DNA from 2 places in the Streptomyces sp. NBC_01546 genome. Region 2 is predicted to be linked to the other one. Evidence: predicted binding sites of a transcription regulator. Region 2 holds the regulator's gene; the other holds the start of a gene.

Region 1 (7,952 bases), 1.6 Mb from region 2:
TCCTGGACGAGAAGAGCTCGATCGGCATCAAGGACCCCGTCAAGCGCCAGGACCGCGCGGGGGACATCCGTCTGGAGTGCGATGACCAGTGCGATCTGGTGAGCGACACGAGCGTGTTCACCCTGTTGTACGCCGACCCCGGCACCGGCAGCTACGACACGTGCCGCCTGCTCACGAAGGCCAGTACGCAGCACACGCTCCCGCTGGCCGCGACGGCGGGCGGCAGCGAGATCTGCGTCAGGCACCCGTCGGGGGACATCGCGCTGCTCGTGCTCCAGACCAAGTCGGTCGCACGGCCGAAGGCCGTGCCGCCCCTGATCACCGCGGACATGACGGTCTGGCGCGCGGGCTAGCGCGGCCGGCCTAGCGCCGGTACACCGCCAACCGCGAGACCTCGTACGCCATTTCCGTCACCCCCGGGCCGGGCGCCGGGTGGTAGCGGCCGGCCGATACGGAGAGGTTCACGATGAGGTACGCCCGCCAGGAGCGGCCCACGCCCTTGTGATCGGCGTACACGCGGGCGCCGTTGACCCACCAGACGACCGAGCTCCTGCCGAACTCGACCTTGAGGTCGACCCAGGCCCCGGGCCGGACCGACGGGTCGCGGTAGTAGCAGTGGGCCTCGCGGACGTGGTTCGAGAGCTCGAGCAGATCCGGGTTGTCGGGGTGGTACTCGAAGACGTCGATCTCCTGGCCGCCGTCCCGCCAGGTCCAGATCGCGGGCCAAGCCCCCACCTCCACGGGGAGTTTCACCCGCGCCTCCAGCACGTCGCCGGTGCGCACCGCGAACTCCTCGTCGCTGCCCTCGGTGGTGAGCAGTCCGGTGTCCCAGTTGCCGTCGGGGCGCGGTGTCGCCCGGAAGACGCCGCCGCGGCTGTAGGCGGGGTCGGCGACGAGGTGGTCGAGCTTGTTGTCCCCGGGGTTGGTCGGGCCGCCGTCGGGATAGGCCCAGGAGCGGCCCGCCACCCACTGGGTGGCGGAGGCGAAGTCGGCGGTGAAGACGGGGGTGCGGCGGGGCGAGGGCAGCATCGGCCCGCGGCCGCCCTCACCGCCCGGAGCGAGGCGGCGCGTCAGGCGCCGCAGCCATGCGAGCGTGTCCGTGACCATGGGGTTTCTCTGCCCCGGGGAGAGCGGGCCACGCCAGAGTTCTCGCAGGGAGTAATCACACAAACACGTTCAGCGAGTGGCGGCCGGGCCGCGTGCCGCCTCGATGAAGGCGCGGATCAGCTCAGGGGACTTCACGCCGCGCGCCCGCTCCACCCCGCTGGACACGTCCACGCCCCAGGCGCCGGTGGCCTCGACGGCCTCCCGGACGGTGGCGGGGGTGAGCCCGCCCGCGAGCAGCCACTGCCCCTCGGGCGGGGTGAACTCGGCGGAGCCCCAGTTCCACGGCTTGCCGGAGCCGGGGTCCGGGGCGTCGAGCAGCAGCAGGTCCTCGCCGTACTCACCGCAGCGCTCCACGTGCTCGGCGGTGGCCCGGATGAGCCTGCGCCCCGGCGCGCGCAGTTCCTCGTAGTACTCCGGGCCCTCGTCCCCGTGGAGCTGTACGGCGCGCACCCCGCTCTCCTCGGTGAGCCGGCGCACCTCCTCGACCGGCTGCCCGCGGAACACCCCGACGGTGAGCACCGAGTCCGGCACCCGCCCGGCCAGCTCCCGCGCGGTGGCGGCATCGACCGTACGCGGACTGCCGGGGGCGAAGACGAACCCGACGGCGTCCGCCCCGGCGCCGACGGCCACGTCGACGTCATGGGCGGTCCGCAGCCCGCAGATCTTGATGAACGGTTCCGTCATACGTCGTAGTCAACCCCAGAACGGCCGGATGGACGACAACGGGGTGGAGATCACCGCAGGCGGTCCGAATGCCGGACTCGACCCGCGCCGCCTGGCACACGCCCTCGACGCCTCGCTGAACATCGCCCTGGGCGACGACCACGAGCAGGTCGTCTTCGTCGCGCGCACAGCCGCCTGAACGCCCGAGGGCGGCACCCCCCGTGGGGAGTGCCGCCCTCGTTCGAGAACAGCCGATCAACCTTCAGGCCGGAGCCAGGGGTCGATCAGAAGTCCATGTCACCGCCCGGCATGCCGCCCGGGGCGCCGGCGCCGGCCTTCTCGGGCTTGTCGGCGATGACGGCCTCGGTGGTGAGGAAGAGGGCCGCGATGGACGCCGCGTTCTGCAGGGCAGAGCGGGTGACCTTCGCCGGGTCGATGATGCCCTCGGCGATCATGTCGACGTACTCGCCGGTCGCGGCGTTCAGGCCCCAGCCAACCGTCAGATTGCGGACCTTCTCCACGACGACGCCACCCTCGAGACCACCGTTGACGGCGATCTGCTTGAGCGGGGCCTCGAGCGCGAGCTTCACGGCGTTGGCGCCGGTCGCCTCGTCACCCGACAGGTCGAGCTTCTCGAAGACCGAGGAGGCCTGGAGCAGGGCCACGCCGCCACCGGCGACGATGCCCTCCTCGACGGCAGCCTTCGCGTTGCGAACGGCGTCCTCGATGCGGTGCTTGCGCTCCTTGAGCTCGACCTCGGTCGCGGCTCCGGCCTTGATGACCGCAACACCGCCGGCGAGCTTCGCCAGGCGCTCCTGCAGCTTCTCGCGGTCGTAGTCCGAGTCGGAGTTCTCGATCTCGGCGCGGATCTGGTTCACGCGACCGGCGACCTGGTCGCTGTCACCCGAACCGTCGACGATGGTGGTCTCGTCCTTGGTGATGACGACCTTGCGGGCGCGGCCGAGCAGGTCGAGACCGGCGTTCTCGAGCTTGAGGCCGACCTCCTCGGAGATGACCGTGCCGCCCGTGAGGATGGCGATGTCGCCGAGCATGGCCTTGCGGCGGTCGCCGAAGCCCGGGGCCTTGACGGCGACGGACTTGAAGGTGCCGCGGATCTTGTTGACGACCAGGGTCGACAGGGCCTCGCCCTCGACGTCCTCGGCGATGATCAGCAGCGGCTTGCCGGACTGCATGACCTTCTCCAGGAGCGGCAGCAGGTCCTTGACCGAGCCGATCTTGGAGTTGACGATCAGGATGTACGGGTCGTCGAGCGACGCCTCCATACGCTCCATGTCGGTGGCGAAGTACGCCGAGATGTAGCCCTTGTCGAAGCGCATGCCCTCGGTGAGCTCGAGCTCCAGACCGAAGGTCTGCGACTCCTCGACGGTGATGACGCCTTCCTTGCCGACCTTGTCCATCGCCTCGGCGATGAGCTCGCCGATCTGGGTGTCAGCGGCGGAGATGGAGGCCGTCGAAGCGATCTGCTCCTTGGTCTCGACATCCTTCGCCTGCTCGAGCAGGGCGCCCGAGACGGCCTCGACGGCCTTCTCGATGCCACGCTTGAGGGCCATCGGGTTGGCGCCGGCGGCCACGTTGCGCAGGCCCTCGCGGACCAGCGCCTGGGCGAGCACGGTGGCCGTGGTCGTACCGTCGCCGGCGACGTCGTCCGTCTTCTTGGCGACTTCCTTGACCAGCTCGGCGCCGATCTTCTCGTACGGGTCCTCGAGCTCGATCTCCTTGGCGATGGAGACACCATCGTTGGTGATCGTGGGGGCGCCCCACTTCTTCTCAAGGACGACGTTGCGACCCTTGGGGCCAAGGGTGACCTTGACGGCGTCGGCGAGCTGGTTCATCCCACGCTCGAGACCGCGCCGGGCCTCCTCGTCGAACGCAATGATCTTGGCCATCTGAAGTGGTCCTCCAGGACTGGGGTTCCCCCTGGGCCGCCAGGCCTGAGGGGACGGTGGATTGCTCCGGACCGCGCCCGCGCCCGCGACGGACGGCCTGCATGCCCGGCGGTTCCTTCCCGCCGGACCCTGCTGGGCCTCACCGACCCGGTCCTCGATTTGGTAGCACTCTCACCTGGAGAGTGCTAACGCCAATGATTAGCACTCGACCCCCACGAGTGCAAGCGGCTTGGGTGAACACCCCCGGGAACGCGCGAGGGGCCCACATCCCGTGTCCAGGATGTGGGCCCCTCACAAGTACGCGTGGGCGGTCGATCGCGCCGGGACTAGCCGAGTGCGAGCTTGACCATGTCCGCCTGCGGACCCTTCTGGCCCTGCGAGATCTCGAACTCGACCCGCTGACCCTCTTCAAGGGTGCGGTACCCGTCCATCTGGATGGCGCTGTAGTGGACGAACACATCCGCACCACCGTCGACCGCGATGAAGCCGTAGCCCTTCTCCGCGTTGAACCACTTGACGGTGCCCTGAGCCATGCCTAACTCCCCTATTACTGGCCCTTGCGCAGGAACGCACTTCGCGGTCCCGGGTCATCACTTGCGTCGGAACGCGTCGACCGAGGCTGAATGTATCCGCGCCGGTGCTGTCTGCAACAGGTCAATCCGACGAGAATTCTGGACACCGCGAAACATTGAAATAGAGTGAAAAGTTGGCATGTTCCAGGGCAACTCGGGCCCCGCATATCTCGCCAAAGCCCCATACCGCACTTGCACATTGACCCGATGTCGACCCTCACGCGACCCGTTCATATGCGGCGGGCAAGAACAGCGGAGGGGACTTCCCCAACTCTACCGCGCCCAATCAAACAGAATTACCCCCTCCGCTTATTAGCGGAGGGGGTAATTACGGTTATGCGTGTCAGTCAGTCAGACGAGCACAGCATCAGCCGCCGGCCACCGCGGGGATGATCGAGACGCCGGCGCCGTCCGGCGTCACCGCCTCGAGCCCGCCTTCGAAGCGCACGTCGTCGTCGTTGACGTAGACGTTCACGAAGCGGCGCAGCTTGCCCTGGTCGTCCAGGACGCGGGCGGCGATGCCCGGGTGGTTCTGCTCCAGCGACGCGATGACCTCGGACAGGGTCGCGCCCTCGGCGGCGACCTCGGCCTGGCCGCCGGTGTAGGTGCGCAGGATGGTGGGGATGCGGACGTTGACGCTCATGGCGCTACTGCCTTTCCGGTAGAGCAGGTGGAGGTGGTCAGGCCAGGCCGGCGGCGCGGAACGCGTCCAGGCTCGGGCGGATGGTGGCGGTCTGGCCGCTGTCCGCGGCCACCGCCTCCAGGGTCTTGAGGCCGTCGCCGGTGTTCAGGACGACGGTGGTCAGCGTCGGGTCGAGCTGCCCGTTCTCGATGAGCTTCTTCGTGACGCCGACGGTCACGCCGCCCGCGGTCTCGGCGAAGATGCCCTCGGTCTGCGCGAGGATCTTGATGGCCTCGACGACCTGCTCGTCGTTGACGTCCTCGACGAAACCGCCGGTGCGCCGCGCGATGTCCAGGACGTACGGGCCGTCCGCCGGGTTGCCGATCGCGAGGGACTTGGCGATGGTGTTCGGCTTCTGCGGGCGGACCACGTCGTGCCCGGCCTTGAAGGCCGTCGACACCGGGGAGCAGCCCTCGGCCTGGGCGCCGAAGATCTTGTACGGCTTGTCCTCGACGAGGCCGAGCTTGATCAGCTCCTGCAGACCCTTGTCGATCTTCGTCAGCTGGGAGCCGGACGCGATCGGGATGACGATCTGGTCGGGCAGCTGCCAGCCGAGCTGCTCGCAGATCTCGTACGCCAGGGTCTTGGAGCCCTCGCCGTAGTACGGGCGCAGGTTGACGTTGACGAAGCCCCAGCCCTCGCCCAGCGGGTCGCCGATGAGCTCGGAGCAGAAGCGGTTCACGTCGTCGTAGTTGCCCTCGATGCCGACGAGGTCGCCACCGTAGACACCGGCCATGACGACCTTGCCCTGCTCCAGGTCGTGCGGGATGAACACGCAGGAGCGGAAACCGGCCCGGGCGGCTGCGGCGCCGACGGCGCCGGCCAGGTTGCCGGTGGAGGAGCAGGACAGGGTGGTGAAGCCGAAGGCGCGGGCGGCCTCGACGGCGATGGCCACGACGCGGTCCTTGAAGGAGTGCGTCGGGTTGCCGGAGTCGTCCTTGACGTAGAGCTTGCCGGTGATGCCGAGCTCCTTGGCCAGGTTGGCCGCGTCCACGAGCTTGGTGAAGCCCGGGTTCAGGCTCGGCTTGGAGGCCACGTCCGCGGGGACCGGCAGCAGCGGCGCGTAACGCCAGATGTTGTTCGGGCCGGCCTCGATCGCGGCGCGCAGCGCCGCGGGGTCACCGGTGGGGAGGTCGTAGGCGACTTCCAGAGGTCCGAAGCACTCGGCGCACGCGAAGATGGGGCCGAGTTCGAATCGGGTACCGCACTCGCGACAGGAAAGGCCGGTGGCGGGTCCGAGATCAACAGAGGTGGGAGCAGTCTGTGCAGCCATGATGGCGAGGCCCTTTCTCCTCATCTTCCCCATGGCGCACTTCGCCATGAGACGGAATTGGCACCTTCCCTAGCCGGGGCCCCGCGGGATGCTTGTCGCATCGCGAGAACCGACTGGAGGGTTGCCGGGGCTTCAACGGGCCGTGTCCCTCTGCCCCTCTGGATGAGCGGTATGGCACCGGCACACGCGCTCTATGGCGCGCCGGTGCGTTTGTACGCGAGGCCCCCCGGCATGCGGCGGTCCTGCGCGTTGTTCAAGACTGTAACCGAAGGGTCGTGCGGTTGAGACAGCCGTCCGAACCGCGAGATGGATCACTTTTCGGTCAATCCGACCAAGCAGCAAGGAGTGCTGAGAGTGCTGGAAGAGGTGGAGCGCTGGCTGGCCGACCGCTCCTGGTCCGCCGCCGACCGACCGCTCGACCAGTTGCTGGACCGGAAACGGGCAGCTGGGACCACGGTCAGCGTGGTGCTGCCGGCGCTCGACGAGGAGGCCACGGTCGGCGCGATCGTCGAGGTGATCCGGCGTGAGCTGATGGAGGGACTGCCGGTCCCCCTGGTGGACGAGCTGATCGTGATCGACTCGGGCTCCAGCGACGCTACGGCGGAAGTGGCGGCGAAGGCCGGTGCCCACGTGGTGCACCGCGACGACATCCTGCCGAGGATCCCGGCACTGCCCGGCAAGGGCGAGGTGCTGTGGCGCTCCCTGCTGGCCGCCACCGGGGACGTCGTCTGCTTCGTCGACGCCGACCTGCGGGACTTCTCGTCGACCTTCGTCTCCGGGATCGTGGGACCGCTCCTGACCGAGCCGGACGTGCAGTTCGTGAAGGCGATGTACGACCGCCCGCTGGGTGACGCCCCGGGCCAGGGCGGCCGGGTCACGGAGCTGGTGGCGCGCCCGCTGCTCAATCTGCACTGGCCGCGGCTGGCCGGCTTCGTCCAGCCGCTCGGCGGCGAGTACGCCGTACGCCGCTCCCTGCTGGAACGTCTGCCCTTCCCCGTCGGGTACGGCGTCGAGCTGGGCCTGCTGGTCGACGCGCTGCACACGGTCGGGCTGGACGCGCTGGCCCAGGTGGACGTGGGCGTACGGCTCCACCGCCATCAGGACGGGCAGGCGCTGGGCCGGATGGCCGCGGCGATCTACCGCACCGCGCAGCTGCGGCTCTCGCGCGGCCACCTCGTACGGCCGGAGCTGACGCAGTTCGAGCGGGGGCCGGACGGGTTCGTACCGCACACGTACCCGGTGGACACCGAAGAGCGACCGCCGATGCTCGGCATCAAGGAGTACGCCCTGCGCCGCGCGGCCTGACGGCTTCGGAAGTTTGCGCGAGGCCGGGCCGGGCTAGGTTCGCGACATGGCTGCATCTCAGGTACTCGTCGCCGCCAACCGCGGCCCGCTCTCGTACTCCCTCGACACCGACGGGACGCTCAGCGCCCGGCGCGGCGGGGGCGGTCTCGTCTCCGGCCTCTCCGCGGCGCTGGCGCAGCAGCCCGACGCGGTGTGGATCTGCGCGGCCCTGTCGGACGCGGACCGGGAGGCGGTCCGCCGGGGCGTCGCCGAACCCGGCGTCCGAATGCTGGACATCGATCCCACGGTGTACGACGGCGCGTACAACGGCATCGCCAACTCGGTGCTGTGGTTCACCCACCACCACCTGTACGACATCCCGCGCGAGCCGGTCTTCGACGCGGCGTTCCGGCGGCACTGGGCCTCGTACACCGCCTACAACCAGGCCTTCGCGGACGCCCTGG
Region 2 (7,952 bases):
ACCTGCGCATCACGGACCGCAAGAAGGACCTGATCAAGACCTCGAACGGCAAGTACGTCGCCCCGGCCGAGATCGAGGGCCGGTTCAAGGCGATCTGCCCGTACGTGTCGACCATCGTCGTGCACGGCGCCGACCGGAACTTCTGCACCGCCCTGATCGCGCTCGACGAGCCGTCCATCCTCACGTGGGCGGCCGAGAACGGGCTGGAGGGCAAGACGTACGCGCAGGTGCTGGCCGCGCCGGAGACCGCCCGGCTTATCGAGACGTACGTCCAGACCCTGAACGAGGGCCTGCAGAAGTGGCAGACGGTCAAGAAGTTCCGGCTGCTGCCGCGCGACCTCGACGTCGAGCACGGTGACCTGACGCCGAGCCTCAAGCTGAAGCGCCCGGTCGTCGAGCGTGAGTTCAAGCACCTGATCGACGAGATGTACGAGGGCGCGCGCGAGGCGTAGCCCGAGGCGTGAAACGACCATGGGGCAGTGCGGGACAATGGGTCCATGCCTTCCGCACTGCCCGACGGTGAACCCATGCCCGAAGACGGCTCGCTGCCGTCGCACGCCCTGGCGGGCGCGGGAGACCGGCCGCTCGGCTTCTACCTGCACGTCCCGTACTGCGCCACGCGGTGCGGGTACTGCGACTTCAACACCTACACGGCCACCGAGCTGCGGGGTACCGGTGGTGTGCTCGCCTCGCGGGAGAACTACGCCGACACCCTGATCGACGAGGTGCGCCTGGCCCGGAAGGTGCTCGGGGACGACCCGAGGGCCGTACGGACGGTGTTCGTGGGCGGCGGTACTCCGACGCTGCTGCCCGCCGGGGACCTCGTACGGATGCTCGCGGCGATCCGGGACGAGTTCGGCCTGGCCGAGGACGCGGAGATCACCACCGAGGCCAATCCGGAGTCCGTGAACCCGGAGTACCTGGCCGAGCTGCGGGCCGGCGGCTTCAACCGGATCTCCTTCGGCATGCAGAGCGCCAAGCAGCACGTCCTTAAGGTGCTGGACCGCACGCACACCCCCGGCCGCCCGGAGGCCTGTGTCGCGGAGGCGCGGGCGGCGGGCTTCGAGCACGTCAACCTGGACCTGATCTACGGGACGCCCGGGGAATCGGACGAGGACTGGCGGGCGTCGCTCTCCGCGGCGCTCGGCGCCGGGCCCGACCACATCTCGGCGTACGCGCTGATCGTGGAGGAGGGCACGCAGCTGGCGCGGCGCATCCGCCGGGGCGAGGTCCCGATGACGGACGACGACGTGCACGCCGACCGCTACCTGATCGCCGACGCGGTCATGGCGGAGGCCGGCTACTCCTGGTACGAGGTGTCGAACTGGGCCACTTCGCAGGCCGGGCGCTGCCTGCACAACGAGCTGTACTGGCGCGGCGCCGACTGGTGGGGCGCGGGGCCGGGCGCGCACTCGCACGTGGGCGGGGTGCGGTGGTGGAACGTCAAGCACCCCGGAGCGTACGCCGCCGCACTGGCGGAGGGGCGCTCCCCCGGGGCCGGGCGCGAGCTCCTCTCCGAGGAGGACCGGCGGGTGGAGCGGATCCTGCTGGAGCTGCGGCTGGTGGACGGGGTCCCGCTGTCCCTGCTGGCGCCTGCCGGGCTGGCGGCGTCCCGCCGCGCCCTGGCGGACGGACTGCTGGAGGCGGGGCCGTACGAGGCAGGGCGGGCCGTGCTGACCCTGCGCGGGCGGTTGCTCGCCGATGCCGTGGTCCGGGACCTGGTGGACTAGGCCCCGTCCGGCCTGGGTCCTGTCCGACCTGGGCTCCTCCCGGGCAGCGAGCCGCAACGAACCGACCTAATATGGCCGATAAGGCTAAATAACGTACGTCCGGCGGCTTCGAGGTGCCCCTACAGGCCGTTCGGCCGGCCCGGGAGGCGTGATGACCGTACCCTCCGACGCGTCACCGATGCACACGCAAAGTGACCCCGAGGACGTCCTCAAGCAGGTCGGAGGCTCGTGGCACTGGGCCCTCGGCTTCGCCCTCGCGACCCTGATACCAGGCATCCTGGTGCTCGTCTGGCCCGACGAGACACTGCACATCCTGGCCGTGATCATCGGCCTGCAGCTCCTGGTGGCGGGTGGCTTCCGTTTCGTGACGGCCTTCTCGCACACCGACGGGGGCGGCAGCCGGCTGGCGGCCGTCCTGATCGCCCTGCTGGCGTTTCTGGCCGGCGTCTTGGTGCTGCGGCATCCGATGCAGACGATCGGCGCGCTGTCCCTGGTCGTCGGCGTGTTCTGGCTGCTGACCGGAGTGCTCACCGCGTACGTCGCGATCGCCGACCGCGCGCTCCCGCACCGTGGCCTGACCTTCGGCCTGGGCGCCCTCGGCGCCGTCGCCGGAATCGTCGTCCTCTGCTTCCCGGTGGACTCCGCGGTCGCCCTGACGCGGCTGCTGGGACTGTGGCTCGTCCTGCTCGGCGTGTTCGAAGTGGTGATGGCCTTCGCACTGCGCTCCGCCGACCGCCGGGTCACCCGCACGCCTCCGGGGTGAGCGCCGGGCCGGGCGGTCGCCCCCGGGTCAGGCCGTGACGTGGTCGATCAGGTGCTCCACCGCGCCCAGCAGGGTGGGCTCCAGATCACGGTACGAGGTCACCCGGGACAGGATGTGCTGCCAGGCGGCGCCGGTGTTCTCGGGCCAGCCCAGCGAGCGGCAGATGCCCGTCTTCCAGTCCTGGCCGCGGGGGATCACCGGCCACGCCGGGATGCCCAGCGCCGACGGCTTCACGGCCTGCCAGACGTCCACGTACGGGTGGCCCACGATCAGGACGTCCGGAGAGCTCACCGACGCGGCGATCCGGGACTCCTTCGAGCCCGGCACCAGGTGGTCCACCAGGATCCCCAGGCGGGCGTCCGGGGCCGGGGCGAACTCCGCCACGATGGCCGGGAGGTCGTCGATGCCCTCCAGGTACTCCACCACCACGCCCTCGATCCGCAGGTCGTCACCCCAGACCCGCTCCACCAGCTCGGCGTCGTGCCGGCCCTCGACGTAGATCCGGCCCGCCCGCGCCACCCGGGCCCGGGCGCCCGGGACGGCGATCGAGCCGGAGGCCGTACGGGCCGGTCCGGCCGGGCCCCGGGACGGGCGGACCAGGGTGACGACGGCGCCCTCCAGCAGGAACCCCCGCGGCTCCATCGGGAACACCCGCCGCTTGCCGAAGCGGTCCTCCAGGGTCACCGTGCCCGCCTCGCAGGCCACCACCGCGCCGCAGAAGTCCGTACCGGCCACCTCGACCACCAGATCGGGTTCCGCCGCCACCTCCGGCACGGCCTTGGAACGCTTCCACTGGGGGGTCAGGTCGGGGGAGTACTCGCGCATCCGGCCGACACTAGGAGAGCCGCGGCCGTCATGCCCCCGACACGCCGAAACGGGCGGCCAGTGTGGCGCGTTGCGCACGCACGAAGGCCGCGGAGACCACCGCTCCGTGACCCGGCACGTACTGCGCGTCGTCCCCGCCCAGCGCCAGCAGCCGGTCCAGGGCCGCGGGCCACTGCCGGGGCACCGCGTCCGGGCCGGCCAAGGGTTCGCCCGACTCCTCGACCAGGTCCCCGCAGAACACCGTCTCGCGCTCGCCCGGCACGAAGACCGCCAGGTCGTGGCGGGTGTGCCCGGGCCCCACATTGGCCAGCAGCACCTGCACCCCGCCCAGCTCCAGCGTCCACTCGCCCGACACCAGGTGCTTCGGCGTCACCAGCAGGTCCACCGCCTCCGCGGCCTCCGTGTCCGCCAGACCGTGCCGCACCGCGTCCCCGCGCAGCTCCTGGCGGCCCGTGGCGAGCAGCGCGTCCAGCCCGACCGCCCCGTACACCTCGGCCCCGGGGAAGGCCGCCCCGCCCAGGACGTGGTCGAAATGGCCGTGCGTGAATGCGATATGGGTCACGTGCCGGCCCGCCAGCCGCTCGGCCTCCGCCCTCACCTGTGCGCCCTCGCGCAGGCACGAACCGGGGTCGACGAGGAGGACGGAATCGTCCCCCACCACCAGCCCCACCGTGCAGTCCCACACCGGGAGCCGCCGACGGCCGGTCCGTCCGGTCAGCCTTTCCCAGCCCGCCTCTTCCCAACGCACGTCCATGCCGCGACGCTACCCTGGCGGGCCTCCCTTGCCAGGGTCTTACTACCCGGCCGTACACTGAGCGGGGGATCTCTGGCACTCGAACGACCAGAGTGCCAACGACCGAGCTTCAACACGGCAACGGACCACAGCTGGAGGTGTGCGCGATGCTCAGCGAACGCAGACTCGAAGTGCTGCGCGCCATCGTCCAGGACTACGTCGGGACGGAGGAGCCGGTCGGCTCCAAGGCGCTCACCGAGCGGCACCGGCTCGGAGTCTCGCCCGCCACCGTGCGCAACGACATGGCCGTGCTGGAGGACGAGGGCTACATCGCCCAGCCGCACACCAGCGCCGGCCGGATCCCCACCGACAAGGGCTACCGCCTCTTCGTCGACAGGCTGGCGGGGGTCAAACCGCTGTCGACGCCCGAGCGCCGGGCCATCCAGAACTTCCTCGACGGCGCCGTCGACCTCGACGACGTGGTCGGCCGGACGGTGCGGCTGCTCGCGCAGCTGACCCGGCAGGTCGCCGTCGTCCAGTACCCGAGCCTGACCCGGTCGACCGTCCGGCACGTGGAGCTGCTCTCGCTCGCTCCCGCGCGCCTGATGCTCGTACTGATCACGGACACCGGGCGCGTCGAGCAGCGGCTGATCGACTGCCCGAGCCCCTTCGGGGAGGCCTCTCTGGCCGATCTGCGGGCCCGGCTCAACAGCAGGGTGGTCGGCCGTCGTTTCACCGACGTGCCCCCGCTCGTCCAGGACCTCCCCGAGTCCTTCGAGGCCGACGACCGCGGCACGGTGTCCACCGTGCTCACGACGCTCCTCGAAACCCTGGTCGAGGAAGCAGAAGAGCGGCTGATGATCGGCGGTACCGCCAATCTCACCCGCTTCGGACACGATTTTCCCCTGACGATCAGGCCGGTGCTCGAAGCGCTGGAGGAGCAGGTCGTGCTCCTCAAGCTGCTGGGCGAGGTCAACGAGTCGGGAATGGCCGTACGGATCGGGCATGAGAACGCCTACGAGGGACTGAACTCCACGTCGGTCGTCTCGGTCGGTTACGGTTCGGGCGGCGAAACGGTCGCCAAACTCGGCGTGGTCGGACCGACCCGCATGGACTACCCCGGAACGATGGGAGCGGTACGCGCAGTGGCACGTTACGTCGGACAGATCCTGGCGGAGTCGTAAGTGGCCACGGACTACTACGCCGTTCTCGGCGTGCGCCGCGACGCATCCCAGGACGAGATCAAGAAGGCCTTCCGGCGCCTCGCGCGTGAACTCCACCCGGATGTGAATCCGGACCCGAAGACGCAGGAGCGCTTCAAGGAGATCAACGCGGCCTACGAGGTGCTCTCGGACCCGCAGAAGAAGCAGGTCTACGACCTCGGCGGCGACCCGCTGTCCTCCTCGGGCGGCGGTGGCGGAGCGGGCGGCTTCGGAGCGGGTGGCTTCGGCAACTTCTCCGACATCATGGACGCGTTCTTCGGCCAGAGTCAGCAGCGCGGCCCGCGCTCGCGGACCCGGCGCGGCCAGGACGCCATGATCCGTCTGGACCTGGAGCTGGACGAGGCGGCCTTCGGGACGACCAAGGACATCCAGGTCGACACGGCCGTCGTCTGCACCACCTGCTCCGGAGAGGGTGCCGCCCCCGGCACCTCCGCGCAGACGTGTGACATGTGCCGCGGCCGCGGTGAGGTCTCGCAGGTCACCCGGTCCTTCCTGGGCCAGGTCATGACCTCGCGCCCCTGCCCGCAGTGCCAGGGCTTCGGCACCGTGGTCCCCACCCCGTGCCCCGAGTGCGCGGGTGACGGCCGGGTCCGGTCCCGCCGCAGCCTCACGGTCAAGATCCCGGCCGGTGTCGAGAACGGCACCCGCATTCAGCTCGCGGGCGAGGGTGAGGTCGGCCCCGGCGGCGGCCCCGCCGGCGACCTGTACGTGGAGATCCACGAGCTGCCGCACCCGACCTTCCAGCGGCGCGGGGACGATCTGCACTGCACGGTGACCATCCCGATGACGGCGGCCGCGCTGGGCACCAAGTGCCCGCTGGAGACGCTGGACGGTCTGGAGGAGATCGACATCCGGCCCGGTACCGGGTCCGGTCAGGCGATCCCGCTGCACGGGCGCGGCGTCACCCACCTGCGGGGCGGCGGGCGCGGCGACCTGATCGTCCACGTCGAGGTCACCACCCCGGGCAAGCTGGACCCCCAGCAGGAGGACCTGCTGCGCCAGCTGGCGAAGCTGCGGGGCGAGGAGCGGCCGATGGGCCAGTTCGCGCCTGGTCAGCAGGGGCTGTTCAGCCGCCTGAAGGACGCGTTCAACGGTCGCTGACCGTCTGCGACCTCTCATCGACGAGCCCGGCCGGGGATGCCCCCGGCCGGGCTCGTCGTATGTGATCCGGCCGCGCCGGGAAGCGGACTATGCCAGGCGAATGCCGTGATTCGGTCCCCTGAGCGGGACATGGCACGATGCAGAGCATGTCCTCGGCACCGAACGGTCTCTGCGCTTATCCGATCGTGCAGGCCCCCATGGCGGGCGGCGCCTCGTGTCCGCCGCTCGTCGCCGCCGTGTGCGAGGCGGGCGGACTGGGCTTCCTGGCCGGCGGGTACAAGACCGCCGACGGCATGTACCAGGAGATCAAGCAGGTGCGCGCGCTCACCCGGCGCCCCTTCGGGGTGAACCTCTTCATGCCGCAGACCGGTTACGTGGACCCGGCCGCCGTGGAGGCGTACCGCGGCCAGCTGGCCGGCGAGGCCAGCTGGTACGAGGTCTCCCTCGCCGACGAGGACATCATCGGCACCTGCGACGACGGCTACGACGCCAAACTCGCCATTCTTCTGGAGGACCCGGTCCCGGTCGTCTCCTTCACCTTCGGCTGTCCCGCCCCGGCGGTCCTGGCCTCGCTGCGCAAGGCCGGTACGTACACCGTCGTCACCGCGACCTCCGTCGAGGAGGCCCGCTGCGCGCAGGAGTCCGGGGCCGACGCCGTCTGCGTCCAGGGGGTGGAGGCCGGCGGCCACCAGGGCACGCACCGGGACGATCCGCAGGCCGACGGCACGGCGTCGGTGGGCCTGCTCGCGCTCGTGGCCCAGGTACGGGAGGCGGTCGCCCTCCCGATCATCGCGGCGGGCGGTCTGATGCGGGGCTCGCAGATCGCCGCGCTGCTGGCGGCGGGCGCGGAGGCGGCCCAGCTCGGGACGGCCTTCCTGGCCTGCCCGGAGTCGGGGGCGGACCCGCTGCACAAGAAGGCGCTGACGGACCCGCTGTTCGTCCGGACCGAGCTGACCCGGGCCTTCTCCGGGCGGCCGGGGCGGGGCCTGGTCAACCGGTTCATGCGCGAGCACGGGCCGTACGCCCCCGCCGCCTACCCGCAGATCCACTACCTGACCTCGGGGCTGCGCAAGGCGGCCGCCGCGGCCGGGGACCCGCAGGGCATGGCACTGTGGGCGGGCCAGGGGCACCGGCTGGCGCGGGCGCTGCCGGCGGGGGAGCTGATGGAGGTGCTGGCGGCCGAACTGGCCGAGGCACAGAGCACGTTGAAGGCAATGCAGATGAGGAGTGCGTCATGACGGCCCCGGTGTTCGTGGTCGAAGAGGTCCCGGCGGGACCGGAGTTCGTCCTGGACGGCCCGGAGGGCCGGCACGCGGTGTCCGTGAAGCGGCTGAACGCGGGCGAGGCGGTGGTCCTCACGGACGGCCGGGGCGGCTGGGCCGACGCGGTCGTGAAGGCGGCGGAGGGCAAGGACCGGCTGGTCGTGACCGTGTCCGGGGTCTTCGAGGAAGCCGAACCGGCCGTCCGGATCACCGTGGTCCAGGCCCTGCCCAAGGGGGACCGGGGCGAGGTGGCCGTGGAGACCATGACCGAGACGGGCGTGGACGCGATCGTGCCCTGGCAGGCCTCGCGCTGCA

The links. Region 2 encodes HrcA, which represses chaperone genes, less so after heat shock. Its sites were predicted from a motif close to TTNGCACTCNGNNNNNCNGAGTGCNAA; they were not measured.
Region 1: the regulator HrcA is predicted to act here: its motif matches at 3,876-3,902, upstream of groL (chaperonin GroEL).

Annotation. Positions count from the first base shown of each region.
Region 1 covers NZ_CP109379.1:3,832,031-3,839,982, forward strand. The annotation lists gene OHA89_RS17390 (serine/threonine-protein kinase) at 1-353, shown strand, start outside; gene OHA89_RS17395 (beta-glucanase) at 364-1,029, opposite strand; gene OHA89_RS17400 (phosphoribosylanthranilate isomerase) at 1,177-1,791, opposite strand; gene OHA89_RS17405 (hypothetical protein) at 1,820-1,969, shown strand; gene groL (chaperonin GroEL) at 2,055-3,677, opposite strand; gene OHA89_RS17415 (cold-shock protein) at 4,004-4,210, opposite strand; gene OHA89_RS17420 (MoaD/ThiS family protein) at 4,617-4,892, opposite strand; gene thrC (threonine synthase) at 4,930-6,228, opposite strand; SAM riboswitch class I at 6,222-6,373, opposite strand; gene OHA89_RS17430 (glucosyl-3-phosphoglycerate synthase) at 6,559-7,509, shown strand; gene OHA89_RS17435 (trehalose-6-phosphate synthase) at 7,556-7,952, shown strand, end outside.
Region 2 covers NZ_CP109379.1:5,404,323-5,412,274, forward strand. The annotation lists gene OHA89_RS24680 (AMP-dependent synthetase/ligase) at 1-452, shown strand, start outside; gene hemW (radical SAM family heme chaperone HemW) at 498-1,730, shown strand; gene OHA89_RS24690 (HdeD family acid-resistance protein) at 1,882-2,493, shown strand; gene OHA89_RS24695 (DUF3097 domain-containing protein) at 2,521-3,318, opposite strand; gene OHA89_RS24700 (MBL fold metallo-hydrolase) at 3,347-4,072, opposite strand; gene hrcA (heat-inducible transcriptional repressor HrcA) at 4,219-5,235, shown strand; gene dnaJ (molecular chaperone DnaJ) at 5,236-6,375, shown strand; gene OHA89_RS24715 (nitronate monooxygenase) at 6,522-7,613, shown strand; gene OHA89_RS24720 (16S rRNA (uracil(1498)-N(3))-methyltransferase) at 7,610-7,952, shown strand, end outside.